DNA from 3 places in the Streptomyces sp. NPDC046727 genome. Region 2 is predicted to be linked to each of the others. Evidence: riboswitches for the same ligand, from Rfam matches in the RefSeq annotation. Region 2 holds a riboswitch; each other region holds the start of a gene.
The links. A riboswitch is a leader RNA that binds a small molecule or an ion and turns the genes downstream of it on or off. The one in region 2 is predicted to bind S-adenosylmethionine.

Region 1 (10,128 bases), on a different contig from region 2:
AGCCCCGCTCCCAGGCAGCCGGCCGTGTCGCCGAGGGCGGCGGGGACGATGGTGGGCAGTTTCTGGAAGGTGACCCGCCGCCGGACGGCGTCCCGCAGCGGTTGGAACAACACTTCCCCCGCCTCGGCCAGCCCGCCACCGATGATCAGGGTGCGGGGGTCCAGCAGGGTGATCGCGGTGACCAGTCCGTCGGCGAGCGCGTCCACCGCGTCCCGCCAGACCCGGACGGCGTTCGGGTCACCGGACGCGACGGCTTCGGCGCAGTCGGCCGCGTCGGGTTTCCCGCCCGCCGCCGCCCAGGCCTCGCTGACGGCGGACGCGGAGGCGTACCGCTCCAGACAGCCGCGCTGCCCGCAGGGGCAGGGGACGCCGCCGGGCCGTACGACGATGTGGCCGATCTCGCCCGCGAAGCCGTGCGCGCCGGACTCCACCCGCCCGTCCAGGCCGATGGCGCCGGCGATCCCGGTGCCCAGCGGCACGAACAGGAACCGGTCCGCGCCCCGGCCCGCGCCGATCCGGCCCTCGGCGAGCCCGCCGGTGCGGACGTCGTGTCCGAGGGCGACGGGCACCCCGAGCCGGTCGGCGAGCAGGGCGCGCAGGGGTACGTCCCGCCAGCCGAGGTTGGCCGCGTAGACGGCGGTGCCGGTCGCCTCGTCGACGATGCCGGGGACCGCGATGCCGGCCGCGCCGGCGGGCTCGCCGCAGTGCTCGACGCCGTACGCGCGCAGCTCGGCGGCGAAGTCGAGGATGCCCGCGAGCACCGCCTCGGGGCCGCGCTCGCGGCCGGTGGCACGGCGGGCGCGGTGCAGGAGCGCACCGTCGTCGCCGACCAGTGCGGCCTTCATCCCGGTACCGCCCACGTCGAGGGCGATGACATGTCTCACCACGGGGCCTAGTGTGACCCTCCCACCCGCGAGAGGTCTAGTCCACTCGCGTGGTGTAGACCTTATGTGTCCATATGTTGAACGGTCAGACAGCAGGGTTGGGGTTTTGAGGGTGCGTCGGCGTACGGCAGGAACGATCGCGGTGGTGTCCGCACTGGGCATGACGGCGGTCCTCGGCGGCTGCGGGAGTACGGGCTCCTCCGACGTGACCCTCAGACTCGTCGCCGCCGACTACGGCGACTCCGCCGCCCACAGCTCCAAGAAGTACTGGGACACCCTGGTCGAGGAGTACGAGAAGCAACACTCCGGGGTGAAGGTCGAGGTCAGCGTCTACTCCTGGAACGACGTCGACCGCAAGGTCAAGGAGATGGTCGACGCCGGCCACGCCCCCGACATGGCCCAGATCGGCGCCTACGCCGACTACGCCGCCGCCGGCAAGCTCTACCCGGCCTCGGACCTGCTCTCCATCCGCACCCAGGCCGACTTCCTCTCCCAGCTCTCCGACGCCGGCCAGTGGAAGCACACGCAGTACGGCATCCCGTTCGCCGCCTCCACCCGCGTGCTCTTCTACAACAAGACCCTCTTCGCCAAGGCCGGCATCACCCCGCCCACCACCTGGGACGAGCTGGCCGCCGACGCCAGGGCGCTCAAGGACAAGGGCGTGAAGTACCCCTACGCGCTGCCGCTCGGCCCCGAGGAGGCCCAGGCCGAGACCATGCAGTGGCTGCTCAGCGGCGGCAACGGCGGCAGCGGCTACACCGACGACGTCGGCACCTACACCATCGATTCCGCGGCGAACGTCGAGACCTTCACCTGGCTCAAGGACGACCTCGTCGGCAAGGACCTGACCGGCCCGGTCGCCCCCGGCAAGCTCAACCGCGCCGACGCCTTCGCCGCCTTCGCCGACGGCCAGGTCGGCATGGTCAACGGCCACCCCACGCTGATCCAGCAGGCCGCCAAGAAGGGCGTGAAGTTCGGCATGGTGCCGATGCCGGGCCGCACCGGCAAGGCCAGGGCCTCCATGGGCGTCGCCGACTGGATGATGGCCTTCAAGCAGAACGGGCACGCCGACCAGATCGGCGACTTCCTCGACTTCGTCTACGCCCGGGACAACGTCCTCGACTTCTCCCGGACGTACGGGCTGCTGCCGGTCACCGGCTCCGCCTCCAACGCCATGAGCGCGTCGGACGCCCCCGCCGACAAGGCCCTGCACCCCTTCCTGGACCAGCTGGCCACCTCCGAGCTGTACCCGGTCGGCAAGACCTCCTGGGCGGCGGTCAGCGCGGCCGTGAAGCAGAACATCGGCCAGGCGGTCGCCCCCGGCGGCAGCCCCTCCGGCGTCCTGACCCGCCTCCAGGCGACGGCCACGGCGGCGGACAGCAGCAGCGCCGGCTGACCCGGCTGTCGGTGCGCGGCGCTACGGTGGTTCGCATGGAACTGGGCAGCCGGGAGAAGGCCATCCTCGCGCTGGAGCGCCGGGGCTTTGCCGGCGCCGGCGCGAAGGAACGGGCGATCCGCGAGGAGCTGGGCCTGGCCCCGGTCCGCTACTACCAGCTCCTCAACGCCCTGCTGGACGACGAGCGGGCCCTGGCCCACGACCCGGTGACGGTGAACCGGCTGCGCCGGGTCCGCCAGGCGCGGCGCTCCGAGCGCTGAGGAGTGGACGGTTGCCCGCATGGATAGGGTCGCCGTATGGGTACCCAGACACCGGACTCGACGGACCCCGCACACCCGCTGCCCACCCCGCAGACGCCGGCCGGCCGTGACGGACTCGCCGCCCTGCTCGCCCGGCCCCGCACCGCGCTGATCGGCCTGGACTTCGACGGCACACTGGCCCCGATCGTCGACGACCCCGAGCAGGCCCGCGCCCACCCCGAGGCCGTACCCGCGCTCGCCGCGCTCGCCCCGAAGGTGGCCTCCGTCGCCGTGATCACCGGCCGCCCGCCCGAGGTCGCGGTCCGCTACGGCGGCTTCGCCGGCGTCCCCGGCCTGGAGCACCTCACCGTCCTCGGCCACTACGGCGCCGAACGCTGGGACGCGGCCACCGGCACGGTCACCGCGCCGCCCCCGCACCCCGGCGTGGCCGCCGTCCGCGCCGAGCTGCCGCGCCTGCTGGAGCGCGTCGGCGCCGGGCCGGGCACGTGGATCGAGGAGAAGGGCCGGGCCCTCGCGGTCCACACCCGCCGCGCCGCCGACCCGCAGGCCGCGTTCGAGTCCCTGCGCACCCCTCTCGCCGACCTCGCCACCCGGCACGGCCTCATCGTCGAACCCGGCCGGCTGGTCCTGGAACTCCGCCCGCCGGGCATGGACAAGGGCGCGGCCCTGCTCGACCACGCCCGCGCCACCGGCGCCGGATGCGTCGTCTACGCCGGCGACGACCTGGGCGACCTCCCCGCCTTCGCCGCGATCGACAAGCTCCGCACCAACGGCACCCCCGGCCTGCTGATCTGCAGCGGCAGCACGGAGGTCACCGAACTGGCGGAACGGGCCGACCTGGTGGTGGACGGCCCGCAGGGGGTCGTGGAACTGCTCAGGGCACTGGCGGCTCAGCTCGGCTGACCGGTCAGCGCCTCCAGCTGATCCAGGAACCACCGGGCCGGCGGCAGCGCGGTCGCGGCGGCGGCCAGCCGCTTCGACCGCTCCGCGCGTTCTCCCGCCTGCAGGCTCAGCGCCTCGTGCAGCGCCCGCGCCGTCCCCGCGATGTCGTACGGGTTCACCACGAACGCGTCCTCGCCCAGCTCCTCGTACGCCCCGGCCTCCCGGGACAGCACCAGCGCGCAGCCCTCGTCCGAGACGACCGGGACCTCCTTGGCGACCAGGTTCATGCCGTCCCGGATGGGGTTCACCAGCGCCACGTCGGCCAGCCGGTACGCGGCCAGGGACCGCGCGAAGTCGTCCTTCACGTGCAGCACCACCGGCGTCCAGTCCGCCGTGCCGTACCGCTCGTTGATCTCGTCCGCGACCCGCTGCACCTCGGCGGTGTACTCCCGGTACACGGCGAGGTCCTGCCGCGACGGGTACGCGAACGCCACGTGGACGACCCGCTCCCGCCACTCCGGGTGGTCCTCCAGCAGCTGCTCGTACGCCAGCAGCCCGCGCGCGATGTTCTTGGACAGCTCGGTGCGGTCCACCCGGACGATCGCCTTCCGCCCCGGGCCGATCTCCTCGCGCAGCGCCGCCATCCACGTGTCCACGTCCGGCTTGTGCGCCCGCTCGCGCAGGAAGTCCGCGTCCGCGCCCAGCCCGTGCACCCCGATCCGGGTGCCGGACGGGATGCCGGGCCCGAGCACCGCGTGACAGCAGTCGACGAACGCGTCCGCCCACCGCCGGGTGAGGAACGCCGCCCGGTCCGCGCCCAGGATGCCGCCGAGCAGCTCGGCCGCGATGTCGTCGGGCAGCAGACGGAAGTAGTCCGGCGGGGCCCACGGGGTGTGCGAGAAGTGGCCGATGCGCAGGTCGGGACGGAGCTGCCGGAGCATCCGGGGGGCCAGCGCCAGGTGGTAGTCCTGGATCAGCACCGCCGCGCCCTCGGCCGCCTCCTGGGCCAGCGCCTCGGCGAAGGCGCGGTTGTACGCCTCGTACGACGCCCACTGCCGCCGGAACTCCCGGTCGAAGACGGGCTCCAACGGGGTCTGGTACAGCATGTGGTGGACGAACCAGAGCACCGAGTTCGCGATGCCGTTGTACGCCTCGGCGTGCACGGACGCGTCGATGTCGAGCATCCGCACCCGCTGCCCGCCGGTCTCCTCGGCCGGCAGCAGCCCGCCGTCCGCCCGCCGGACCGCCGCCCGGTCGCCGTCGCCCAGCGCGGCGCACACCCACACCGAGCCCGCGTCCGACCCGATGGCGGACAGTCCCGAGACCAGCCCGCCGCCGCCCCGCCTGGCGGTCAGCGCGCCGTCCTCGCCCACCTGATACGAAACCGGGCCGCGGTTGGACGCGACCAGCACCTGAGCCTTCTCGGCAGCACCCTGCGTGGAAGCCATGGTCCTCAACCTAGCCCGGCCCGGAAACGCTCAAACGTACGGTCCGCCGCAGGAGGGGACCGTATACGGCCGGTTCACGCCACCTTCCGGTCGGCGTACTCCGCGATCTCCACCATGGGCGGGCGCTCCTCGGTGTCCACCGAGTAGGTGCGCGGCTCGAAACCGTCCTCGCCCCGCTCGAACTGGGTCAGCGCGGGCCGGATCAGATGGCCGCGGGCCAGCCGGAGCTGGGCCGTGCGGTAGATGGCGGCGGCCATCCGGCCGAGGGCCTGCCCGTCCTGGTGCCGGTGCCTGCGCACGCCCACGTCGACCTGGGCCAGCGCGTCCAGGCCGACCAGGTGCAGCGCGTCCACCAGCATGCCCAGCTCCACGCCGTAGCCGACGGGGAACGGCAGCTGCTCCAGCAGGGAGCGGCGGGCCGCGTACTCGCCGCCCAGCGGTTGCACGAACCCGGCCAGCTGCGGCCAGTGCATGTTCAGCAGCGGGCGCGCCATCAGCTCGGTGACCCGGCCGCCCTGCCCGGCAGCGCCGGCGAGGGGGCGGTCGTACATGGCCTTGACCAGGTCGACGTCCGGCTCGGTGAGCAGCGGGCCGACGATCCCGGTGACGAAGTCGGAGGAGAACTCCTTCAGGTCCGCGTCGACGAAGCAGAGGATGTCCCCGCCGGTGACCAGCAGCGAACGCCACAGGACTTCACCCTTGCCGGGGACGGCCGGGATGCGGGGCAGGATGTCGTCACGGTGGACGACCCGGGCGCCCGCGCGCGCGGCGACCTCGGAGGTGCGGTCGGTGGAGCCGGAGTCCACGACCACGATCTCGTCGACGAGCGGGACCTGCTCCACGAGGTCGTGCCGGATGACCGCCACGATGTCGCCGACCGTCTCCTCCTCGTTGAGCGCGGGCAGGACGACGCTGATCGTCCGGCCGGTGCGCTGCTTGGCGGCCACGACCTGGTGCAGCGGGCGATCGGCCACGGACCAGGAGCGGGTGCTCAGCCAGCGCTCGACTTCTTGCAGCACGGTCTGCGGCTCCTCACTGTCACGACCACACGTCACCGTGTGACCCATCTCGCGGTTCGGACGACTATCTCAACTGTCCTGGCCTTCGGTTACAGTCTTGAACAACGCCGATGACCATCGCATGTCGGGGGTCGCGCGCGTCCACAACCGAATACCGCTCATCCAGAGGGGCAGAGGGACACGGCCCGATGAAGCCCCGGCAACCCTCCAGTCGGCACTCGTAGATCAGTCCTGATCGTCTCCGCGAGGCTCCCGGCTAGGGAAGGTGCCAAATCCGTCTCACGGCGAAGTGCGTCGTGAGGAAGATGAGGAGAAAGGGCCTCGCCTCCATGGCTGTGCAGACAGTTGCAACCACCACTGACTCCACCGTCGATCTCGGTCCCGCCGCCGCTCTGAGCTGTCGCGAGTGCGGTCACCGGGTACCGCTCGGCCCGCTCTTCGCCTGCGAGGAGTGCTTCGGCCCGCTGGAGATCGCCTACGACTTCTCCGCCTACGACACCGAGGAACTGCGCCGCCGCATCGAGGCCGGCCCCGCGAACATCTGGCGGTACGCGCCACTGCTGCCGGTCCCGGCGGACGTCGCCGGCAAGCCCAACATCAACCCGGGCTGGACCAAGCTCGTCAAGGCCGACAACCTGGCGCGCGAACTGGGCGTGACCGGCGGTTTGTACGTGAAGGACGACTCCGGCAACCCGACGCACTCCTTCAAGGACCGCGTGGTCGCCCAGGCGCTGGAGGCCGCGCGCGCCTTCGGCTTCACCACGCTCTCCTGCTCCTCCACCGGCAACCTGGCCGGCGCCGTCGGCGCCGCCGCCGCCCGCGCCGGCTTCCGCTCCTGCGTGTTCATCCCGCACGACCTGGAGCAGGGCAAGGTCGTCATGGCCGCGGTCTACGGCGGCGAACTCGTCGGCATCGAGGGCAACTACGACGACGTGAACCGCTTCTGCTCCGAGCTGATCGGCGACCCGGCCGGCGAGGGCTGGGGCTTCGTCAACGTCAACCTCCGGCCGTACTACGCGGAGGGCTCCAAGACCCTGGCGTACGAGATCTGCGAGCAGCTCGGCTGGCGGCTGCCCGACCAGATCGTCATCCCGATCGCCTCCGGCTCCCAGCTCACCAAGATCGACAAGGGTCTGCAGGAGCTGATCAAGCTCGGTCTGGTCGAGGACAAGCCGTACAAGATCTTCGGTGCGCAGGCCGAGGGCTGCTCCCCGGTGTCCACCGCCTTCAAGGCCGGGCACGACGTGGTCCGCCCGCAGAAGCCGAACACCATCGCCAAGTCCCTGGCCATCGGCAACCCGGCCGACGGGCCGTACGTCCTGGACATCGCGCGCCGCACCGGCGGTGCCGTGGAGGACGTGACGGACGAGGAGGTCGTGGACGCCATCAAGCTGCTCGCGCGCACCGAGGGCATCTTCGCCGAGACGGCGGGCGGTGTGACGGTCGGCGTGACGCGCAAGCTGATCGAGAACGGCGTGCTCGACCCGTCGCTGACCACGGTCGTCCTCAACACCGGAGACGGCCTGAAGACCCTCGACGCGGTGGCCGGGACCGGCCTCACCGCCACCATCCGCCCGACCCTGGACTCCTTCCGAGAGGCTGGCCTCGCATGAGCGTGACCGTTCGCATCCCCACCATCCTGCGCACCTACACCGGCGGGCAGGCCGAGGTCACCGCCGCCGGCGCGACCCTCGGCGAGGTCATCGCCGACCTGGAGAAGAACCACACCGGGATCGCCGCCCGCGTCCTGGACGACCAGGGCAAGCTGCGCCGGTTCGTCAACGTGTACGTGAACGACGACGACGTGCGCTTCGAGCAGGGCCTTGAGACGGCGACCCCGGACGGCGCCGGCGTCTCGATCATCCCGGCGGTCGCCGGCGGCTGATCCGGCCCCTTCATTACCGTCGGTAACTTCGGTTACCGATTGTTCAACCGATTGCCCCCTCCGTGAGAGAAGCGGAGGGGGCAATTCTGCGTGATTGAGCGCGGTAGAGTTGGGGAACACGGTCGCGGCTCTCGGGTCGTGGGCCCTGCATTCATGCCGCACGCCCGACAAGAAGTAGCCAAAGTGTGCGGGTTCTTTGCGGCTTTTGTGGCCTTTATGGGGCCCGACTTGCCCTGAAGTCGGGTGAATCCTCACCACTTTCCGGACCTCTTGCGTCCAGAATTCTCGTCCGATTGACCTGTTGCAGACGGCAGTTGGACAGATACATTCAGCCGCGGTCGACGCGTTCCGGCGCACGCCCCCGATCAATGGGGGGTGAGGTCTGACCCGGGTCCGCGAAGTGTGGATCTGTGCAAGGGCCAGTAATAGGGGAGTTAGGCATGGCTCAGGGCACCGTCAAGTGGTTCAACGCGGAGAAGGGGTACGGCTTCATCGCGGTCGACGGTGGTGCGGACGTCTTCGTCCACTACAGCGCGATTCAGATGGACGGCTACCGCACCCTGGAAGAGGGCCAGCGGGTCGAGTTCGAGATCTCGCAGGGCCAGAAGGGCCCGCAGGCCGACATGGTTCGCGTCACCGCCTGAACGTTTCTTGTACGAAGGGCCCGCACCTCGCAGAGGGTGCGGGCCCTTCGCCGTGTCCGGGTTCCGGTGTTCGCGGGCGGCTGACGGGCGCTCCACACCCGTCGGGGCGCTTGCACTCGAGCATGCCGAGTGCTAATCATTGGCGTTAGCACTCTGAAGGTGAGAGTGACAGCGAAGGACCGGGTCGGTGAGGCCCGCAGGCCAAGTGGGGCAAGGAACCACGGGGTCCGCGAGCCGTCCGTCGCGGGCGCGGGCGCGGTCCGAAGGAATCACCCCCAGTCCTGGAGGGACCACTTCACATGGCCAAGATCATCGCGTTCGACGAGGAGGCGCGGCGCGGCCTCGAGCGCGGCATGAACCAGCTCGCGGACGCCGTCAAGGTGACGCTCGGCCCCAAGGGTCGCAACGTCGTCCTCGAGAAGAAGTGGGGCGCCCCCACGATCACCAACGATGGTGTCTCCATCGCCAAGGAGATCGAGCTCGAGGACCCGTACGAGAAGATCGGCGCCGAGCTGGTCAAGGAAGTCGCCAAGAAGACGGACGACGTCGCCGGCGACGGTACGACCACCGCGACCGTCCTCGCCCAGGCCCTGGTCAAGGAAGGCCTGCGCAACGTTGCCGCCGGCGCCAACCCGATGGCCCTGAAGCGCGGTATCGAGAAGGCCGTCGAGGCCGTCTCCGCCGCCCTGCTGGAGCAGGCGAAGGACGTCGAGACCAAGGAGCAGATCGCCTCCACCGCGTCCATCTCCGCCGCCGACACCCAGATCGGCGAGCTGATCGCCGAGGCCATGGACAAGGTCGGCAAGGAAGGCGTCATCACCGTCGAGGAGAGCAACACCTTCGGTCTGGAGCTTGAGCTCACCGAGGGCATGCGCTTCGACAAGGGCTACATCTCCGCCTACTTCGCCACCGACATGGAGCGCATGGAGGCGTCGCTGGAGGACCCGTACATCCTCATCGCGAACTCCAAGATCTCCTCGGTCAAGGACCTGCTCCCGCTGCTGGAGAAGGTCATGCAGTCGGGCAAGCCGCTGCTGATCATCGCCGAGGACGTCGAGGGCGAGGCCCTGTCGACCCTGGTCGTCAACAAGATCCGTGGCACCTTCAAGTCCGTCGCCGTCAAGGCCCCGGGCTTCGGTGACCGCCGCAAGGCCATGCTCGGCGACATCGCCATCCTCACGGGCGGCGAGGTCATCTCCGAGGAGGTCGGCCTCAAGCTGGAGAACGCGACCCTGGACCTCCTGGGCCGCGCCCGCAAGGTCGTCATCACCAAGGACGAGACCACCATCGTCGACGGCGCCGGCTCCTCGGAGCAGGTGGGCGGCCGGGTCAACCAGATCCGCGCCGAGATCGAGAACAGCGACTCGGACTACGACCGCGAGAAGCTGCAGGAGCGCCTGGCGAAGCTCGCCGGCGGTGTCGCGGTCATCAAGGCCGGTGCCGCCACCGAGGTGGAGCTCAAGGAGCGCAAGCACCGCATCGAGGACGCCGTCCGCAACGCGAAGGCGGCCGTCGAGGAGGGCATCGTCGCCGGTGGTGGCGTGGCCCTGCTGCAGGCCTCCCAGGTCTTCGAGAAGCTGGAGCTGGAGGGTGACGAGGCGACCGGCGCCAACGCCGTGCGCATCGCCCTGGAGGCCCCGCTGAAGCAGATCGCCGTCAACGCCGGCCTCGAGGGCGGTGTCGTGGTGGAGAAGGTGCGCAACCTGACCC
Region 2 (10,128 bases):
GCGCGGCCCGCCGCTTCCTGCTCGGCGCGGATCTCGGCGATGATCGCGCGGGCCTGGTCCGCGTCGTGCGGGGTGACGTGGCCGATGTCGGCCTGGCGGGCCACCAGCCGGTAGGGGACGGTCCGATGGGCGAGGGCGGTGACGAGCGGCTGGCCCTGCGGCGGGCGCGGGGTGATGGAAGGGCCCTTGACGCTGAAGAAGCGGCCCTCGAAGTCGATGTAGTGCAGCTTGTCCCGGTCGACGAAGCGGCCGGTCGCCGCGTCCCGGATCTCGGCGTCGTCCTCCCAGCTGTCCCAGAGCCGGCGCACCACCTCCACGTAGTCGGCGGCCTCGTCGAACAGTTCGGTGATCACCTCCTGCGCGGCCGGCCCGTCGAAGGAGTCGATCCGGCGGACGGTGCGCCTGCCGAAGTGCGCGGCCTCGTCGGGGCGGGCGGTGACCCGCACGCGCACGCCCGCGCGTCCCGAGCTGACGTAGTCCAGGGTGGCGATGGCCTTGGAGATGTGGAACGGCTCGGTGTGCGTGGTCACCACGGTCGGGATCAGGCCTATGTGCCGGGTGAGCGGGGCGACACGGGAGGCGATGAGGACCGCGTCGAGCCGGCCGCGGACCTGGTCGGTGCGCTCGTCGGGGGCCAGGAGCCGGGAGGACTGCGGGCCGAGGCCGTCCTCGATGGTCACGAAGTCGAGCAGGCCGCGCTCGGCCTCGGTGATCAGGTCGGTCCAGTAGCCGGCGGTGAGCAGGTCGCGGGGGCGGGCGACCGGCTCGCGCCAGGACGCGGGGTGCCAGCCGGTGCCGTCCAGGGCGACGGCGAGATGCAGGTGTGCGGGAGGAGCTGAGGACACGGCGGTGCCTTCCTTGATGTCCTGGATGTCCGTACGAGGAACACCGGCTCGCGGCACGGCCGGGCAGGCGGCGCCGGCTACGGGCGAGCGCGGGAGGAGGGGACCCGGGCCGGGGGCCGGGGGAAGTTCAGTGGCGACAGAGCGCGGCGGACACGCGCTGGAGGTCTATGTGCGGCCGGGAGTGCAGACGGACGGAGCGGTACGGGTGCGGCAGGCGCGCCGGGCGTACCGGCGAGGGCACTCGGGTCACGGCCGTCACCTCCCTCCGTCGGGCTCGGCGGGCCGGATCGGCGTCCGCCTGGCGGATCTCGTCATGACACTCAACGCCCGGCCGGCGTCGGTTGTTCCCGGGCTGCGCAGCTGCATGACGCGGTTGCGGCGGCGCGGGGTGAAGCCGATCGCCTCGTACAGCCGGATCGCGGACGCGTTGTCCGCGGCGGCGTGCAGGAACGGGGTGTCCCCGCGGTCCCGGATGCCCGCCGCGACCGCGCGCACCAGCCGGGTCGCGAGCCCCCGGCCGCGATGGGCGGGGTCGGTGCACACGGCGCTGATCTCGGTCCAGCCGGGCAGCCGCAGCCTCTCCCCCGCCATCGCGACGAGCCTGCCCCGGTGCCGGATACCGAGGTAGGTGCCCATCTCGACGGTCCGCTCAAGGAACGGGCCGGGCCGGGTGCGGGCGACCAGGTCGAGCATCTCGGGGACGTCACCGGGTCCCAGGCGTACGGCTTCCGGAGCCGGTTCGGCCCGCAGCGCGGTGTCGACCAGCTGGACGCCCTCGCCGCCCCCCAGGAGCCCCCACCCGTCGGGGACCTGCTCGACGGGCTTGACCCGTACGGCGGTTCCCGGTCCGACGAGCGTGTGCAGGTCGGCCCAGGCCGCCGGGTCCGCCGGGTCGGCGAGCGCCGCGAAGGCGTAGGTCCCCGGCCGGTAGCGGGCCGCCCTGCCGAACCGCTCGGCCAGGTGAGCGTGCGGGCCGTCCAGCGCGGCCCAGACGGCGTTGTCGAGTTCGGGGGCGTCGGGCAGGGACAGGGATCCGCCTCGGCAGATCGCAGGACGGTCCATCAGGAGTTGTCCAGCGGCAGCCCGGGCGGGTTGACCTCCGACTTCGCCACGGACTCGTTGGAGAGGTTGTAGGCCGCCAGCCACTTGCCGTACTGCCCGTGCTCGATCAGGTAGTTGAGGGCGTCGGCGAGCGGCTCGGCGAGCCCGCTGTCCTTCTTGGCGGTGGCGGCGATGAGGCCCTGGAGCGTCTCGCCGGCGCCGGAGAAGGTGCCCGCGTTGCGGGTCGGGTTCGGCGTGTTCGCGGTCTGCCGGGCGCGGTAGGCGACGGCGGGGTTGGGGCCGAAGTAGGCGTCGACCTTGCCGCTGCTCAGCGCCAGGTTGATGGCGTTCTGGTCCGGGAAGTACTTGACGGTGAGCTTCTTGCCCTCCTTGGCCAGCTTGGCCTTCCACTCCAGGAGGATCTTCTCCTGGTTGGTGCCGGAGCCCACGGTGACCGTCTTGCCGGCGAGGTTCTCGTAGTCGCCGTCGAAGTTCCAGGTGCTCTTCTTCGGCACCTCGAAGGCCAGGTTGTCCTTGCGGTAGGACGCGAACTCGTACTTCTTCTTGCGTTCCTCGGTGTCGGTGACGTTGGAGAAGGCCACGTCGACCTTGCCGCTGTCGATGCCGACGAAGAGGTTCTCCCAGGTCGAGTTCCTGATCTCGGGCTTGAGGCCGAGCACCGCGGCGACGAGCCGGCCGAGGTCGGGCTCGGAGCCGGTGAGGGTCTTCTGGTCGCTGCCGACGAAGTTCAGCGGCGCGGATCCCGAGGGCAGCGCCCCGACGCCGATGACGAGCTTGCCGCTCCTGCGGACGGAGGCGGGCAGTTCGGCGCTGATCGACTTCACTTCGGAGACCTTCAGCTCGGTCTCCTTGGCGGCTCCGTTGGAGAGCTGCCCCACGGTCACCGTGCCGGCCGGTGCCGTGGTGGTGGCGGCGTCGCTGTCTCCGCCGCAGGCGGCGAGCCCGCCGGCGAGGGAGAGGGTCACGGTCGCCGCGGTGAGGCCGCGTGTCAGGCTGCGTCGGGAGAACTGGCTGGGCATGGCTGTCCTTGTCGTTCGGAAGGTGCGGAAGGTGCGGGAGGTGCGGGAGGTGTGGGAGGTGTGGGAGGTGTGGTGCGGGTGAGTGAACAGGTGGAAAGTCAGCGGAACTTGGCGTTCCGGGCCCTCTGCCACGGTGTAGGCGGCAGGGTGCGCGTGGCGCCGCGGGCGTAGTACCGCTCGACGTAGAACTGGACGACGGAGACGGCGCTGGTCAGGATCAGGTACCAGACGGTGGCGACCATGAGCAGCGGTACGACGTCGCCGGGGTAGGTGTTGCCCATCGACTGCACCGCGCCGAACAGGTCGAGCAGGGACACGTAGAACACCAGGGACGTGCTCTTGACCAGGCCGATCAGCTGGTTGACGTAGTTCGGGGTGATGGACCTGAGGGCCTGCGGGAACACGATCCGGCGGAACTGGCGGCCCCGGGGCAGGCCGAGCGCGGCGGCGGCCTCGTGCTGCCCCTGGTCGACGGAGAGGATCCCGCCGCGGACCACCTCGGCCGCGTACGCCGCCTCGTTGAGGCTGAGGCCGATGACGGCGATCGTCATGTCGGTGGCCAGCTTCGACTCGTCGAAGGTGACGAAGGCCGGGCCGAACGGCACCCCGAGACTCAGGGTCTTGTACAGGGCACTGAAGTTGTACAGGAAGATCAGCACCACGATCAGCGGTACGGAGCGGAACAGCCAGGTGTACGTCCAGCTGACCGCGCGCAGCACCGGGCTCCCGGAGAGCCGGCCGAGCGCCAGCAGGATGCCGCCGAGGAGCCCCAGCACGGCGCTGAACGCGGCGACTTCGAGGGTGACGAGGAGGCCGTCGAGGACGGTCGGGCGCAGGAACCAGTAGCGGAAGCGGTCCCACTGGTAGAAGGGGTTCGTGACCAGTCCGTGCAGGATCTGCGCGACGAGCACGAGGACGACGGCGGTGACGATCCACCGGCCGGGCCGGCGCAGCGGCCGGACCCGCTGGACCACTACGGGTTCTGACGGGGTGTCGGTGGCGGTCGGCGCCTCGGCGAGGGAGACGGCGGCGCCAGGGGGTTCACTCATGAGGGGCTCCGGCGGATTCGACACCTCGGGGCCGCGGACGGGCGGGCGGGCCACGACGGCACGGGGGCACGAGGTGGCGCACGGGCACGCGCGGAACCGGGGGCTGGGCGGACAACGGCACACCGGACGGACGGTGTGCGGCGGGAACGCGGGGGCTGGGGGAAGAGGTCAGCCCCGACAGCGGGCGGAGCCCGGTGCGGTACACAGTGCGCTGTTCACGCGGAGCAGATCGACGGCGCGGTCGGCGACGAGGAGACCGGCGTACGACCGTACGCAGCCCTGGGGGCGGCTCGCGGCCGTCCTGGGAGCTGCGTACATGGCGTCACCTGTCAGGTTTTCCGGCCCCGGAGGGCCTCGCGCTTACCGAATATGTCGTCCGGTCCGGTCGTCACCTGGGGCACCCCACCGCGCTGCGAGGGTTGCCGGTCAGCGAGCCAGGGCTTGGCGCTGACGCTCATGACCGTTCTGAGCCGTAAGTAAGGCAGTTGACCGTTCGAATGTCAACGGCTGTCCGCCCAGTGGACGTCGATGGCCCGCTCTCACCTGCGAGAAGCGTCCGGTGTCTCCGTCGCGTGGGCGGCCCAGTCCAGGATCTGGACGGCGGCTCCGGCGGCCTCGAGTCCCTGGCAGCGGCCGTGGTGCCGGCGGGCGATGCCGTCGAGGTCGAGCCGGCGGCCGAAGGCGGGGTGGGCGGCCAGCCGGCGGGCGTAGGCCCACAGGGCGCGGTGGCCGGCGATGCGGTGCACGGCGGAGGCGTCGAGATGGCAGCGGTGGACGGTGTCGAGCTGCACCAGGGAGACCCACAGCTCGATGTCGGCGGCGGTGAGCCGGTCGTCGACGAGGTACTCCTCGCCGCTCAGCCGCCGATCGAGACGGTCCAGGGCGTCCAGCAGCGCGTCGAGGGCGGCGGCCCGCTCGGCGGGGTCGGCGCCGGCCCGCCCGGCGCGCTGCGCGGCCTCCTCGATGTCCTCGGCGCACATCCGCTCGACGGCCTCGATCACGGACTCCTGGCCGGTGGGGTACAGGCAGGGCCGGCCGTCGTGCCGGAACCGGTCCAGGTCGCGCAGGATGTCGGGCGCGTGGGTGCTGACGATGCGTCCGGACCAGTCGTCGCTGAGGACGGGCGCGAGCGCCGGGCCGGTGTAGTGGTGGGCGCTCGCCTCGTACAGCGGGCGCAGCGCCGCGTGGCCGCCGCCGGGGCAGTCCGGGACTGCGGGCAGCAGGGTGACGGGACAGCTGGTGTCCAGGCCGAGCAGGCTGTGGCCGATGGCGAGGCGCAGTCCCTCGGGACAGGCGGTGGACAGGTGGAGCCGGTAGCGGTGCGGCACGGCGTAGTGGCCGCCGCTGCGCGCGTCCCGGCCGATCCGGCCCCGGAAGACGGGGGTGGCGCGGCGGGACGGGACGGCGGCGAGCGGAGTGATGGACATGCGTCTCCCCGGGGCGTGGGTGTGCGGAAGGGCGTACCGGCGTGCGGGTGGCCGGTCGGTGGGGGCGAGGGGGCCCGGCTCAGCGGTGGTGGCTGATCGCGCTGCAGACGCGCTGCAGGTCGATGTGGCGCCGCGAGGTGAGCAGGGGTGCGCCGGGCGACGTCCGGTCCGTGCGGCCGGTGCCCGTTTCGAGGCGCGCCATGATTCCCTACCAGATCACTAGGATTCTCTCCCTGGAGTGTCGGCCGGGCTCCGTACGACGTCAAGGGGGCGTCCACGCCTGGGAATCGGGGTCTCCTCAGCGAGAGCAACATGTGACATAGTACTGGTGTGACGAAGCGACTGACCTGCGATGTCGTGGTCGTCGGGGCCGGGATGGTGGGCGCGGCGTGTGCGCTGTACGCGGCACGCGCCGGCCTCGACGTGCGGGTGGTGGACCGGGGTCCGGTGGCCGGCGGCACCACCGGCGCGGGCGAGGGCAACCTGCTCGTCTCCGACAAGGAACCGGGCCCGGAGCTCGAACTCGCCCTGCTGTCGGCCCGGTTGTGGGCCGAACTGGCCGAGGACCTGGGCACCGCGATCGAGTACGAGCCCAAGGGCGGCCTCGTGGTCGCCTCGACGCCCGGCACCCTGGCCGCGCTGCGGGACTTCGCCGCGGCCCAGCGCACCGCCGGCGTCACGGCCGTACCGGTCGACGGGGACCGACTCCCCGAGCTGGAACCCCACTTGGCGCCCGGCATGGCGGGCGGGGTGCACTATCCGCAGGACGCCCAGGTCATGCCCGCGCTCGCCGCCGCCCACCTGCTCCGCGCCTCCGGTGCCGCCGTGCACACCGGCCGGACCGTGACCGGGGTGCTGCGCACGGCGGACGGCACGGTGCACGGCGTCCGCACCGACCGGGGCGACATCCACGCGCCGGCGGTGGTGAACGCGGCCGGCACCTGGGGCGGCGACCTCGCGGCGCTCGCCGGCGTACGGCTGCCGGTCCTCCCCCGGCGCGGCTTCGTGCTGGTCACCGAGCCGCTGCCACGGATGGTCCGGCACAAGGTGTACGCCGCGGACTACGTGGCCGACGTGGCGAGCGACTCGGCCGCCCTGCGGACCTCGCCGGTCGTGGAGGGCACGGCCGCGGGACCGGTGCTGATCGGCGCCACCCGGGAACGGGTGGGCTTCGACCGTACGCTGTCGCTGCCCGCGGTACGGGCGCTCGCCGTCGGGGCGATCGGGCTGTTCCCGTTCCTGGAGCGGGTCCGGGCGCTGCGGACGTACGCGGGCTTCCGGCCGTACCTGCCCGACCACCTGCCGGCGATCGGCCCCGACCCACGGGCGCCCGGACTCCTCCACGCCTGCGGACACGAGGGTGCCGGCATCGGACTCGCCCCCGGCACCGGCCGGTTGATCGCGCAGACGCTCACCGGCAAGGCGCCGGAGCTGGATCTCACGCCGTTCCGGCCGGAGCGGTTCGACACCGAGGGAGGCGGCGCGCCGTGAATCCACTGGAGCTGACCCGGGCCCGGCCGGGCGAGGCGTTCACCGTCACCTTCGACGGCCGGCCGCTGGCGGCGCTGCCGGGCCAGACGGTCGCGGCGGCGCTGTGGGCGGCGGGCGTGCCGGCCTGGCGCGGCACCCGGGGCACCGGCCGGCCCCGCGGGGTGTTCTGCGGGATCGGGGTGTGCTTCGACTGCCTGGTGACCGTCAACGACCGCCCGAACCAACGGGCTTGCCTGGTGCCGGTACGCCCGGGAGACGTGATCCGCACACAGGAGGGGACGGGCCGGGACGATGACTGAGCGACCCCGTCTCGCCGTCGTCGGCGCGGGCCCGGCCGGCCTCGCCGCGGCCCTGGCGGCAGCCGCACGAGGCGTTCAGGTGACCCTCGTCGACGCGGCCGACCAGGCGGGCGGCCAGTTCTACCGGCAGCCCGCCGCCGCCCTGGGCGCCCGCCGGCCGCAGGCCCTGCACCACCAGTGGCGCACCTGGGAACGGCTGCGGGCGGCACTCGACCGGCATCGCACGGCCGGCCGGATCACCCACCTGACGGATCATCATGTGTGGACCGTGGAGCGGGATTCCGGCTCGGGGACGTTCGGCGTGCACGCGCTGCTCGGCCCCGCGCAGGAGGAGGGCGTCACCGTCCGCGCCGACGCCGTGCTGCTCGCCACCGGCGGGTACGAGCGAGTGCTGCCGTTCCCGGGCTGGACGCTGCCCGGGGTCGTCACGGCGGGCGGCGCGCAGGCCATGCTCAAGGGCGGTCTGGTGCTGCCGGGCCGGACGGCCGTGGTGGCCGGCACCGGCCCGCTGCTGCTGCCGGTGGCCACCGGGCTCGCCGCGGCCGGCGCCCGCGTCGCCGCCCTGGTCGAGTCCGCCGGTCCCGCCGCGCTGCTGCGCCGGGCGCCCGCCCTGGCCGCACAGCCCGGCAAACTCGCCGAGGGCACCGGGTACGCGACCCGGCTGCTGCGCCACGGGGTGCGCACCCTGGCCCGGCACACCGTCGTGGCGGCGCACGGCACCGACCGGCTGGAGGCGGTGACGGTGGCCGCGCTGGACCCGGACGGAGACGTCCGGCCCGGCAGCGCCCGCCGCATCGGCTGCGACACCCTGGCCGTGGGCCACGGCATGCTGCCGCACACCGACCTCGCCGAGACCCTCGGCTGCACCCTGTCCGGCACCGCCGTACGGGTCGACGACGAGCAGCGCACCGACGTGCCCGGCGTCTGGGCCGCCGGGGAGGCCACCGGCGTCGGCGGTGCGGCGCTCGCGCTCGCCGAGGGGCACATCGCCGGGCGCTCGGCCGCCGCCCGGCTGCACGACACGGTCCCCGACCCGCGCCGCTGGGCCACCGCGGCCCGGGCCCGGACGCGGCTGCGGGAGTTCGCCGCGGCTCTCGACGCGGTGTACGCCCCGCCGGCGGGCTGGGCGGACCGGGTCCCGGACGACACGGTGGTGTGCCGCTGCGAGGAGGTCACCGCCGGTGAGGTGCGCGGGGCCGCCGGTGCGCTCGGCGCCGGCGACCTGCGCACCGTGAAGCTGCTCACCCGGGCCGGGATGGGCTGGTGCCAGGGCCGGATGTGCGCGCCCGCGGTGGCCGGCCTGGCCGGATGCCCGCTCACCGCCGGGCGAAGGCCGTTCGCCCGGCCGGTACCGCTCGGCGTCCTCGCCGACCTGCCCGAACCGGACTGAGTCGCCTGCCGCGACCTCCCGGACCAGCCGGTCCACCAGTAATATGTCACACCCTATTGAATGAGGGATCACCATGAGTCACCCGGAGAACCACCGCCCCTGGCGCGGCATCCTCGTCGCCACCGCCCTCCCGCTCCGCGACGACCTCTCCGTCGATCACGACCGCTACGCCGAGCACTGCTCCTGGCTCGTCGCGAACGGCTGTGACGGCGTCGTACCCAACGGCTCGCTCGGCGAGTACCAGGTGCTCACCCCCGAGGAGCGCGCCCGGGTGGTGGAGACCGCCGTGGCCGCGATCGGCGGCGAGCGGGTGATGCCCGGCGTCGCCGCGTACGGCTCCGCCGAGGCCCGCCGCTGGGCCGAGCGGGCGGGCGAGGCCGGCTGCGCCTCGGTGATGCTGCTGCCGCCCAACGCCTACCGCGCCGACGAGCGGTCCGTCGTCGCCCACTACACGGAGGTCGCGAAGGCGGGCCTGCCGGTGGTGGCGTACAACAACCCGATCGACACCAAGGTCGACCTGGTGCCCGAACTCCTCGCCCGGCTGCACGGCGAGGGGCTGGTGCAGGCCGTCAAGGAGTTCTCCGGGGACGTCCGCCGCGCCTACCGCATCGCCGAACTCGCCCCGGAACTTGACCTGTTGATCGGCGCCGACGACGTGCTGCTGGAGCTGGCGGTGGCCGGCGCCAAGGGCTGGGTGGCCGGCTACCCCAACGCGCTCCCGCGCGCCTCGGCCCAGCTGTACCGCGCCGCGGTGGCCGGAGACCTCACCACCGCGCTCCCCCTGTACCGGCAGCTGCACCCGCTGCTGCGCTGGGACTCGAAGGTGGAGTTCGTCCAGGCGATCAAGCTCTCCATGGACGTCGTCGGGCGGTACGGCGGCCCGGTGCGCCCGCCGCGCGTCCCGCTGCCGCCCGAGCAGGAGGCAGCGGTCCGGGCGGCCACCGAGAAGGCCGTCGCCGCGGGACTGAGCTGACCAGGAGGCCGGACCATGCGCAGCAAGCTCGTCCTGCACGCCGTCGACTCGCACACCGAGGGCATGCCGACCCGCGTGATCACCGGCGGGATCGGCACCGTCCCCGGCGCGACGATGAACGAGCGGCGGCTGCACTTCCGGGAACACCGCGATCACATCAAGCGGCTGCTGATGAACGAGCCGCGCGGCCACTCCTCGATGAGCGGCGCGATCCTGCAGCCGCCGACCCGCCCCGACTGCGACTGGGGCGTCCTCTACATCGAGGTCTCCGGCTATCTGCCGATGTGCGGCCACGGCACGATCGGCGTGGCCACCGTACTGGTCGAGACCGGCATGGTGGAGGTCGTGGAGCCGGTCACCACCATCCGGCTGGACACCCCGGCGGGCGTCGTGGTCGCCGAGGTCGCGGTGGAGAACGGGGCCGCCCGGAACGTGACGCTGCGGAACGTCCCCTCGTTCGCCGTCGGCCTGGACCGCGAGGTCACCCTCCCCGACGGCCGTACCGTCACCTACGACCTGGCCTACGGCGGCAACTTCTACGCGATCCTGCCGCTCGACGCGCTCGGGCTGCCC
Region 3 (10,128 bases), on a different contig from region 2:
CGTCCAACGCCGAGTGGTTCTACGACAACATCCGCGCGGGCGACATCGTCAAGGTCGTCAACTCCGCGGGCGACCCCATGGAGCCCTTCGGCAACGGCTTCGGCGACTGGAACGTCGACTGGAACAAGTGGCGCACCGGCAGCGCCCTCTTCGACGGCAGACCGGACGGCCCGGCCCCCCAGGACGCGCTGAGGATCCAGCCAGCGGCACTGTGAGCGCCCTGAAGGGGTGCGGGGCCGTGTCCGGCACGCGGCTGCCGCCGCTAGGCGCCCACCAACCGCCTCTGACGGAGCAGAGAAGCCAGCGCGGAGGCGAACTCCACCGGATCCACCGGCAGGGTGACGGCCGCGTCGGCCCGGCTCCACGTGGCCAGCCACGCGTCCTGGGGCCGCCCCATCAGAACCAGCACCGGCGGGCAGTTGAACACCTCGTCCTTGATCTGCCGGCACACCCCCATGCCCCCCATCGGCACGGCCTCGCCGTCCAGCACGCAGACGTCGATGCCCCCCTTGGCCAGTTCCCGCAGCACCGCGTCCGGAGTCGCGCATTCCAGGAATTCCACCCTGGGGACGTCCGGAGCCGGCCTGTGCCCGGCGGCCAGCCGTACTTGCTCGCGGGTGGTGGAGTCGTCGCTGTAGACCAGCACCGTGGCGGTCGGCTGCATTGTTCCTCCGAGACGTCAGCGTCGTACGGACAGGACGGGCAGGGCCGTCCGGGCGGATGTTACTCCCGTCGTCGTCACCGTGAACACCACGTCAACACCGGTCTGGCGGGGGGCAACACTCCGAACGGCACCCCCCGGAGTGAGCGCGAGATAAGCGACCGACATAATGTCGGTCGTGGCGACAGCAACGACAGTAGAAACCGGGCACGCGCACCCGTCGGTCAACCGGCCGAACCTCACCAGCGTCGGAACCATCATCTGGCTGAGTTCCGAGCTGATGTTCTTCGCGGCCCTCTTCGCGATGTACTTCACCCTCCGATCGGTGACCGGACCCGTTCACTGGAAGGAGCAGGCGGAGGCGCTCAATGTGCCGTTCTCCGCGACGAACACCACGATCCTGGTGCTCTCCTCCCTCACCTGTCAGCTCGGCGTGTTCGCGGCCGAGCGCGGCGATGTGAAGAAGCTCCGTGGTTGGTTCATCCTCACCTTCATCATGGGTGCGATCTTCATCGGCGGTCAGATCTACGAGTACACGGAGCTGGTGAAGAAGGACGGCATCTCGCTGTCCTCCGACCCGTACGGCTCGGTGTTCTACCTGACCACCGGCTTCCACGGCCTGCACGTGACGGGCGGTCTCATCGCCTTCCTGCTGGTCCTCGGCCGTACCTACATGGCCAAGAGGTTCACCCACGAGCAGGCGACCGCCGCCATCGTCGTGTCCTACTACTGGCACTTCGTCGATGTCGTCTGGATCGGCCTCTTCGCCACGATCTACCTGATCAAGTAGCCGGGACCGCTCCCGCACATCCAGAAGCACCGACGCAGAAGATCCTGACACCGGGGTAATCCGTGAAAAAGCTCTCCGCACGACGACGCCATCCGCTGGCGGCGGTCGTCGTCCTACTCCTCGCGCTGGCGGCCACTGGGGGGCTGTACGCCGCGTTCGCGCCCGCGGACAAGGCGCAGGCCGATGAAACCTCCCAGTCCCTGACCATCAAGGAGGGCAAGAAGCTCTACGAGGTCGGCTGCGCCAGCTGCCACGGCACCGGTGGCCAGGGCTCCTCCGACGGCCCGAGCCTGGTCGGTGTCGGCGCCGCCGCGGTCGACTTCCAGGTGGGCACCGGCCGTATGCCGGCCGCCACCTCGCAGGGCCCGCAGGTCGTTAAGAAGAAGAACATCTACACGCAGGCCCAGATCGACCAGCTCGCCGCCTACGTGGCGTCGCTGGGCGCCGGCCCGAGCGTGCCCACCAAGCAGCAGTACGGCCCCGAGGGCGCGGACATCGCCAAGGGCGGCGAGCTGTTCCGCACCAACTGCGCGCAGTGCCACAACTTCACCGGCAAGGGCGGTGCCCTGACCAAGGGCAAGTTCGCGCCGAGCCTGGAGGGTGTCGCTCCGAAGCACATCTACGAGGCCATGCAGACGGGCCCGCAGAACATGCCGTCCTTCCCCGACACCACGATGTCGGAGAAGAACAAGAAGGACATCATCGCGTACCTGAACGCGGTCAACGGCAGCAAGACGGAGAACCCGGGCGGTCTGGAGCTGGGCGGCCTCGGGCCGGTCACCGAGGGCCTGTTCGCCTGGATCTTCGGCCTCGGCGCGCTGATCGCGGTCGCCGTCTGGGTCGCCGCTCGGACCGCAAAGGCCAAGAAGTCATGAGTAGCCAAGACATTCCAGAAGAGAACCTGCCCGCTGAGCAGGACCACGCCGCCGGCGCGGTGACGGTCGCGGACGAGGAGAACCCGTTCGCGGACCCGGGGCTGCCGCCGCACGAGCACCGGATCCAGGACATCGACGAGCGGGCCGCCAGGCGGTCCGAGCGCATGGTCGCCCTGCTGTTCACGGTGTCGATGCTGGCCACCATCGGCTTCATCGTCGCGTACCTGGCCATCCCGAACGACAAGTCGATCTTCGTCTTCCCGATCGGGCACATCAGCGCGATGAACTTCGCGCTGGGTCTGACCCTCGGCACGGCGCTGTTCTGCATCGGCGCGGGCGCGGTCCACTGGGCCCGCACCCTGATGTCCGACGTGGAGGTCGCCGACGACCGTCACCCGATCGAGGCCGCTCCCGAGGTCCGGGCGAAGGTTCACGCGGACTTCCGCGAGGGTGCCAAGGAGTCGGCGCTCGGCCGCCGCAAGCTGATCCGCAACACGATGTTCGGCGCGCTGGCCTTCGTGCCGCTCTCCGGCGTCATGCTGCTCGGCGGTCTCGGTCCGGCGCCCGGCACCAAGCTCCGCCACACGATGTGGGCCAAGGGCATGCGCCTGGTCAACATGAACACGAACCAGCCGCTGCGTCCCGAGGACGTCGCCGTGGGCTCGCTCACCTTCGCCAAGCCGGACGGCCTGGAGGAGCACGACGAGGAGTTCCAGAACGAGATCGCCAAGGCTGCCCTGATGATCGTCCGGATCCAGCCGGGCAACATCAAGGACAAGCGCGAGCTGGAGTGGTCGCACCAGGGCATCGTCGCCTACTCGAAGATCTGCACCCACGTCGGCTGCCCGATCTCGCTGTACGAGCAGCAGACGCACCACGTGCTGTGCCCGTGCCACCAGTCCACCTTCGACCTCTCCGACGGTGCCCGAGTGATCTTCGGCCCCGCCGGCCACGCCCTGCCGCAGCTGCGCATCGGCGTGGACAGTGAGGGTTACCTCCAGGCGCTCGGCGACTTCGAGGAGCCCGTCGGTCCTGCATTCTGGGAGCGCGGATGAGTACTTCACAGAACGACAGCTCCCGCTCTCGCGGGAAGGCCCCGGCCGGCGAGCGCATCGCCGACTGGGCCGACGGCCGGCTCGGGATCTACTCCCTGGCCAAGGCCAACATGCGCAAGATCTTCCCCGACCACTGGTCGTTCATGTTGGGCGAAGTGTGCATGTACAGCTTCATCATCATCATCCTGACGGGTGTCTATCTGACGCTGTTCTTCCACCCGTCGATGAACGAGGTGGAGTACCACGGCAGCTACGTCCCGCTCCAGGGACAGCTGATGTCCGAGGCGTTCAACTCGACCCTGCACATCTCCTTCGACGTGCGCGGTGGTCTGCTCATCCGGCAGATCCACCACTGGGCCGCGCTGATCTTCCTCGCCGGCATGTTCGTGCACATGATGCGCGTGTTCTTCACCGGCGCGTTCCGCAAGCCGCGTGAGATCAACTGGCTGTTCGGCTTCCTGCTGTTCGTCCTCGGCATGTTCACCGGCTTCACCGGTTACTCGCTGCCGGACGACCTGCTCTCCGGCACCGGCGTCCGCTTCACCGAGGGCGCGATCCTGTCCATGCCGATCGTCGGCACGTACATCTCGATGTTCCTCTTCGGCGGCGAGTTCCCCGGCCACGACTTCGTCGCCCGGTTCTACTCGATCCACATCCTGCTGCTGCCGGGCATCATGCTCGGCCTGATGGTGGCGCACCTGATCCTGGTCTTCTACCACAAGCACACGCAGTTCGCGGGCCCCGGGAAGACCGAGAAGAACGTCGTCGGCATGCCGCTGCTGCCGGTCTACATGGCCAAGGCCGGAGGCTTCTTCTTCCTGGTCTTCGGTGTCATCGCGGCCATCGCCGCGGTCGCGCAGATCAACCCGATCTGGGCCATGGGTCCCTACCGTCCGGACCAGGTGTCCACCGGCGCCCAGCCCGACTGGTACATGGGCTTCGCCGAGGGTCTGGTCCGCTACATGCCGGGCTGGGAGATCAACTTCTGGGGTCACACGCTCGTCCTGGGCGTGTTCATCCCGCTGGTGCTCTTCGGTCTGGTCCTGGCGGCGATCGCGGTCTACCCGTTCATCGAGTCCTGGGTCACCGGCGACAAGAGCGAGCACCACATCCTGGACCGCCCGCGCAACGCCCCGACCCGTACCGCGTTCGGTGTCGCCTGGGTGACGGTCTACATGGTCGGCCTGGTGGGCGGTGGCAACGACCTCTTCGCCACCCACTTCGACCTGTCGATCAACTCCGTCACCTGGTTCGTCCGGATCGCGTTCTTCGCCGGCCCGGTCATCGCGTTCATCGTCACCAAGCGGATCTGCCTGGGTCTGCAGCGGCGTGACCGCGACAAGGTGCTGCACGGTCGCGAGACCGGCATCATCAAGCGCCTGCCGCACGGTGAGTTCATCGAGGTGCACGAGCCGCTCAGCCAGGAGCAGCTGCACACCCTCACCGCGCACCACCAGTACGAGCCGGCCGAGATCGGCCCGACGGTCGACGAGAACGGTGTCGAGCGCAAGGTGCCCGTGTCCCAGAAGCTGCGCGCCAAGCTCAGCAACGCCTACTACGGCGAGGACAACCAGATCCCCAAGCCCACCGTCGAGGAGTACAAGGAGATCACGAGCGGCCACGGCCACCACTGATCCCCGCGTCGCCACGCCACGCTGAAGGGCCCCGTCCGGGTTACGGACGGGGCCCTTCGCCGTGCCTCGGGGTGGATAGGGTGGGGTACGACATGGCAGGAATCTGTTCAAGGAGCGGCTGATGAGCGCTGTGACCCCCGCTGGAGGCGACACCGCGGCGGGCCGCTCCTGGCCCGCCCTGCTGAACGGTCTGCTGGACGGCCGGGACCTGTCCGCCGACGACACCGCCTGGGCGATGGACCTGATCATGCGTGGCGAGGCGACCGACGCGCAGATCGCCGCGTTCATGGTGGCGCTGCGGGCCAAGGGCGAGACGGTCCAGGAGATCACCGGACTCGTCCGGACGATGTACGAGCACGCGAACGTGATCGAGGTGCCCGGCCCGGCCGTCGACATCGTCGGCACCGGCGGCGACGGCGCCAAGACGGTGAACATCTCCACCATGTCCTCGATCGTCGTCGCGGGCACCGGCGCGAAGGTCGTCAAGCACGGCAACCGCGCCGCCTCCTCCTCCTCAGGCTCCTCCGACGTCCTGGAGAAGCTCGGGATCAACCTGAACCTGACCCCGCGGCGGGTCGCCGAGGTCGCCGAGGAAGCCGGCATCACCATCTGCTTCGCGGTCCGGTTCCACCCGTCGCTGCGTCATGTCGCCCCGGCCCGCGCCCAGTTGGGCATCCGGACCACCTTCAACGTGCTCGGCCCGCTGACCAACCCGGCCAAGGTGCGCGCCCAGGCGGTCGGGGTCGCCGACCCGCGCATGGCGCCCATCGTGGCCGGCGTCCTCGCCGAGCGCGGCAACTCCGCCCTGGTCTTCCGGGGCGACGACGGCCTGGACGAGCTGACCGTCACCGCCACCTCCCGGGTGTGGGTGGTCCGCGACGGCAAGGTCACGGAGGAGACCTTCGACCCGCGGGAGGTCGGCATCGAGCTGGTCCCCGTGGACGCCCTGCGCGGCGCCGACGCCTCCTACAACGCGGAGGTCGCCCGCCGGCTGCTGGACGGCGAGACGGGGGCCGTACGGGACGCCGTCCTGCTGAACTCCGCGGCCGCCCTGGTGGCCCTCCGGCCGACGGACGCGCCGCTGGCCGAGCAGATCCGCGCGGGCATGGCGAAGGCGGCCGAGTCGATCGACTCGGGCGCGGCCAGGCGCACGCTGGACCGCTGGGTGGCCGTCAGCAACGCCTGACCCCACCGGGAGTCGTCCCGCGATCCGGACACCGGTTGCGGGACGACGATCATTTCGCGTACGTTCCTGTACCAGGTCATGAGTGACAGTCATGAGGCCCCGGCCGACTGTCCGGCAACCCTCCGTCCGTGGCGGGGTGCCCCGGGTGAAGACCAGGCCGTGCACAGCAAGGTGTACGGCAAGCGCGGATCCCTCACGAACCCAGGGATCCTGGTCGTCGAGGAGTCTCCCGTGAGCAAGCGAATGCGTTAGGGCCGCAGAGCCCCGCCTCCGCACACCCTTTCTCTCTTCCTCTTCTTCCTCTCACGGGAGTTCCGCCATGTCTGTCTTCACCGCTGCCTCCGACCAGTCCGTTTGCACCCCTCTGCCCGTTCTGGGACGAGATGTCACCGTCCCGCTGGTCACCGGCGGCGAAGTCGCCTACGCCGCCCTCGACTACGCGGCCAGCGCCCCCGCCCTCCAGCGCGTCTGGGACGACGTCGCCGCGTACGCCCCGTACTACGGCAGCGTCCACCGCGGTGCCGGCTACCTCTCCCAGCTCTCCACGGACCTGTTCGAGAACGCCCGCAAGACGGTCGCCGAGTTCCTCGGCTGCCGGGCCACCGATCAGGTGATCTTCACCCGCTCCACGACGGACTCCCTCAACCTCCTCGCCCGGGTGATCCCGGCCGGCTGCCAGGTCTTCGTCTTCGAGACCGAGCACCACGCCTCCCTGCTGCCCTGGCAGGACGCGCGGGTCACCTACCTCGACGCCCCGCGCACCCCGGCCCAGGCCGTCGAGACCCTGGAGCGCGCCCTGGCCGCCCGTGACCCCTACGGCCCGGCCCTGGTCTGCGTCACCGGCGCGTCCAACGTCACGGGCGAGCTGTGGCCGGTGCGGGAGCTGGCCGCCGCCGCGCACGCCCACGGCGCCCGGATCGTCCTGGACGCCGCCCAGCTGGCCCCGCACCACCCCGTGGACATCCGTGACCTGGACGTCGACTGGGTCGCCCTGTCCGGCCACAAGCTGTACGCCCCTTTCGGCTCGGGTGTCCTCGCGGGCCGCGCCGACTGGCTGCGGGCGGCCGAGCCGTACCTCGCGGGAGGCGGCGCCAGCCGCAGGGTGACCCGGCGCGAGGACGGGGGAGTGGCCGTCGAGTGGCACGAGACCGCCGCCCGCCACGAGGCCGGCTCCCCGAACGTCATCGGCGCCTACGCCGTCGCCTCCGCCTGCAAGGCCCTCACCGAGGCCGGCTGGGACACCCTGGTCGCCCGCGAACAGCACCTGATCGCCAAGGTCCGCGAGGGACTCGCCGAGGTCCCGGAGGTGAAGATCCTCTCCCTCTTCGGCGACGACGCCCCGCGCGTCGGCGTCCTCTCCTTCGTCGTCGAGGGCTGGAACAGCTCCCACTTCGCCGCCGCCCTCTCCGCCGAGTACGGCATCGGCGTCCGCGACGGCCTCTTCTGCGCCCACCCCCTGGTCCGCACCCTGCTCGGCTCCGACCCGCAGACCCAGGGCGAGTGCGGCGCCCCCGAGGCGGCCCCCGGCGAGAAGTCCCTCAACGCCATCCGCGTCAGCTTCGGCGCGGGCACCCCCGACGAACACGTCGAGCGCTTCGTCGACGCGGTGAAGGAACTGGTGACGCAGGGCGCGAAGTGGCAGTACCGCACGGAGGAGGGCCGCTGCGTCCCGGCGGTGTGAGAGCGCCCCGAAGGGGCGCGGGGAACTGCGCGAGCAGCCACAACGCACCCGCAGTCGCCGTACCTCCGGACGCGGCAGACGAGACGGCGCATATAACCTCCCTCTGACACCACATCGGACAGGGGGACCCGGAGTGCAGCCGTTGCGCGCAGTCGACCCGCGCCACATCGGCCCGTACACCACCACGCACAGACTCGGCGCGGGCGGCATGGGCGAGGTCTACCTCGCCCGGTCCCGCACGGGACTGGCAGTCGCGGTGAAGGTGGTCCGGAGCGAGCACGCCGAGGACCGCACCTTCCGTGCCCGGTTCCGCCACGAGGTCCGCGCCGCGCAGACCGTCGGCGGCGTGGGCACGTACACCGCCCGGGTCGTGGACGCGGACACCGAGGCCGAACGGCCGTGGATGGCGACGGAGTTCGTGGCCGGCCCGAATCTGCGGGACGCGGTCCTGGACCACGGCGCGCTGCCGGAGCCGGCGGTCCGGATCCTCGCCGCCGCGCTCGGTGAGGCGCTGGCCGCCATCCATGCCAAGGGCCTGGTCCACCGTGACCTGAAACCGTCGAACATCCTGCTGGGCCCGGACGGGCCCCGGGTCATCGACTTCGGGATCGTCCGGGCCCTGGAGGCCACCGCGCTGACCCGCACCGGCGCGGTCGTCGGTTCGGTCGGCTATGTCTCGCCGGAGCAGATCCGCAACGGCGGCCAGGTCGGCCCGCCGAGCGACGTCTTCTCCCTCGGGGCGGTCCTCGCCTACGCGTCGGCCGGCCGGGAGCCGTTCGGCGAGGGCCAGGACTCGGTGGTCCTGCTGCGCGTCCTGACCCGCGACTTCGACCTGTCCGGCGTGCCGGAGGGGGTACGGCCGCTGGTGACGGCCTGTCTGCGCGAGGACCCGCTGGAGCGCCCGGAGCCGGCGGAGGTGGTGGCGGGCGCCGGATTCACTCCGGACACCCTGCGCGCCGCCGTCCGCCCCGGCTGGTACGGCCCCGCGGCCGGGTCCCGCCCGGCCCCCGAGGACCGCCCCAGCGGGGTGGAGTACCTGGCACCCACGCCCGAGCCCACCGCACCCGTGGAACCCAACGCACCCGTGGAACCCTCCGCACCCTCCGCACCCCCGGCCCCGACAGCTCCCTCGCTCCCCACCACCCCCGTCCGCCGCCTGGGCCCCGTCGCCCCCGGCCGTCGCCGTCTGCTGAAGGTCCTCGCCGGCGGAGCCGTCGCCGTGGGGGCCGGCGGCTTGCTGTGGGACCGGGCGTTCACGGTCGAGTCCGAGGGCGACAGCAGCAGCTCGCCCCGGCAGTCGGACACCGGCACGGCGAAGACCCCGCCCGCCGTGCTGCGCTGGCAGTACGACCTCGGCGGCATCGGCGGCCTGGACGGCCCCTGCTGCGCGCTCTCCCCGGACGGCTCCGTCGTCTACGCGGGCACCGCCGGCGGTGTCCTGCACGCGATCTCCCGGGACGGCTCCAAGCGCTGGAAGGTCCGGCTCGGCGACGACGTCTCCACCCCCGTGGCCACCCGGGACGGCGTGTACTGCGTGGTGGGCTTCCACGACGAGGACGTGCGCCGGCTGACCGCGGTGAACCTGTCCGGCAGCCCGCAGTGGACCCGCACCCTCGGCGACCGGGGGTACGCCGTCCCGGTGCCGCTCGGCGCGGACCTGCTCGTCACGATCGGCGGCACCGACGCGGGCGGGCTGCGCCGCTACGCCTCCGACGGCAGTGAGGTGTGGACCGCGAAGACCCCGGCCGGCCCCACCGGTACGCCCCTCGTCGCGGGCGATACGGTCTGCACGGGCAGCTTCGGTGACATCCTGCTGGCGCTGGACGCGCGGGACGGGTCGCGGAAGTGGCAGGTGTCCGCGGGCCCCGACGCCACGGCCGTCGCCCTCGCGGGCACCACCCTCATCGTGGACGCCCCCGCCGTACGCCAGGGCTTCCGTGTCACGGACGGCCGGCGGCTGTGGCGCAGGGACGCCGACGCCGGAGCCATGACGGCGGGCAACCGGTCACTGGCCGTCGGCACCGAACAGCGCACCGTGTACGGCGTCCGGGCGGCGGACGGCTCCCACGCCTGGACGTACGACGTCGAGAGCGGCTCGCTCGAGCCCCGGGCGGTGGTCGCCGGTACCACCGTGTACGCCCGTGCGGCCGGCCGGGTCTGGGCGCTGGACCTGAACGGGAAGAAGCGCTGGAGCGCGACCCTCGGCCGGGACGCGGGCGACGACCAGCACACCCCGGTCGTGCGCG

Region 1: linked by a shared signal. The riboswitch ahead of thrC (threonine synthase) and the one ahead of ABZ937_RS34785 (amino acid ABC transporter permease) in region 2 are both predicted to bind S-adenosylmethionine.
Region 3: linked by a shared signal. The riboswitch ahead of ABZ937_RS31810 (aminotransferase class V-fold PLP-dependent enzyme) and the one ahead of ABZ937_RS34785 (amino acid ABC transporter permease) in region 2 are both predicted to bind S-adenosylmethionine.

What each region holds. Positions count from the first base shown of each region.
Region 1 covers NZ_JBEYYR010000007.1:166,170-176,297, reverse strand. The annotation lists gene ABZ937_RS11295 (ROK family protein) at 1-884, opposite strand, end outside; gene ABZ937_RS11290 (extracellular solute-binding protein) at 1,027-2,280, shown strand; gene ABZ937_RS11285 (DUF3263 domain-containing protein) at 2,316-2,540, shown strand; gene otsB (trehalose-phosphatase) at 2,577-3,443, shown strand; gene ABZ937_RS11275 (trehalose-6-phosphate synthase) at 3,431-4,870, opposite strand; gene ABZ937_RS11270 (glucosyl-3-phosphoglycerate synthase) at 4,945-5,889, opposite strand; SAM riboswitch class I at 6,045-6,201, shown strand; gene thrC (threonine synthase) at 6,219-7,502, shown strand; gene ABZ937_RS11260 (MoaD/ThiS family protein) at 7,499-7,774, shown strand; gene ABZ937_RS11255 (cold-shock protein) at 8,215-8,418, shown strand; gene groL (chaperonin GroEL) at 8,718-10,128, shown strand, end outside.
Region 2 covers NZ_JBEYYR010000039.1:44,976-55,103, forward strand. The annotation lists gene ABZ937_RS34765 (LLM class flavin-dependent oxidoreductase) at 1-845, opposite strand, end outside; gene ABZ937_RS34770 (putative leader peptide) at 973-1,104, opposite strand; gene ABZ937_RS34775 (GNAT family N-acetyltransferase) at 1,101-1,907, opposite strand; gene ABZ937_RS34780 (ABC transporter substrate-binding protein) at 1,907-2,926, opposite strand; gene ABZ937_RS34785 (amino acid ABC transporter permease) at 3,025-3,975, opposite strand; SAM riboswitch class IV at 4,327-4,437, opposite strand; gene ABZ937_RS34790 (glutathione S-transferase C-terminal domain-containing protein) at 4,515-5,402, opposite strand; gene ABZ937_RS34795 (putative leader peptide) at 5,482-5,604, opposite strand; gene ABZ937_RS34800 (FAD-binding oxidoreductase) at 5,733-6,893, shown strand; gene ABZ937_RS34805 ((2Fe-2S)-binding protein) at 6,890-7,192, shown strand; gene ABZ937_RS34810 (FAD-dependent oxidoreductase) at 7,185-8,582, shown strand; gene ABZ937_RS34815 (dihydrodipicolinate synthase family protein) at 8,656-9,555, shown strand; gene ABZ937_RS34820 (proline racemase family protein) at 9,571-10,128, shown strand, end outside.
Region 3 covers NZ_JBEYYR010000033.1:2,093-12,220, forward strand. The annotation lists gene ABZ937_RS31775 (Ig-like domain-containing protein) at 1-215, shown strand, start outside; gene ABZ937_RS31780 (hypothetical protein) at 263-664, opposite strand; gene ABZ937_RS31785 (heme-copper oxidase subunit III) at 831-1,451, shown strand; gene ABZ937_RS31790 (c-type cytochrome) at 1,514-2,326, shown strand; gene ABZ937_RS31795 (Rieske 2Fe-2S domain-containing protein) at 2,323-3,381, shown strand; gene ABZ937_RS31800 (cytochrome bc complex cytochrome b subunit) at 3,378-5,015, shown strand; gene trpD (anthranilate phosphoribosyltransferase) at 5,137-6,201, shown strand; SAM riboswitch class IV at 6,276-6,392, shown strand; gene ABZ937_RS31810 (aminotransferase class V-fold PLP-dependent enzyme) at 6,521-7,882, shown strand; gene ABZ937_RS31815 (PQQ-binding-like beta-propeller repeat protein) at 8,016-10,128, shown strand, end outside.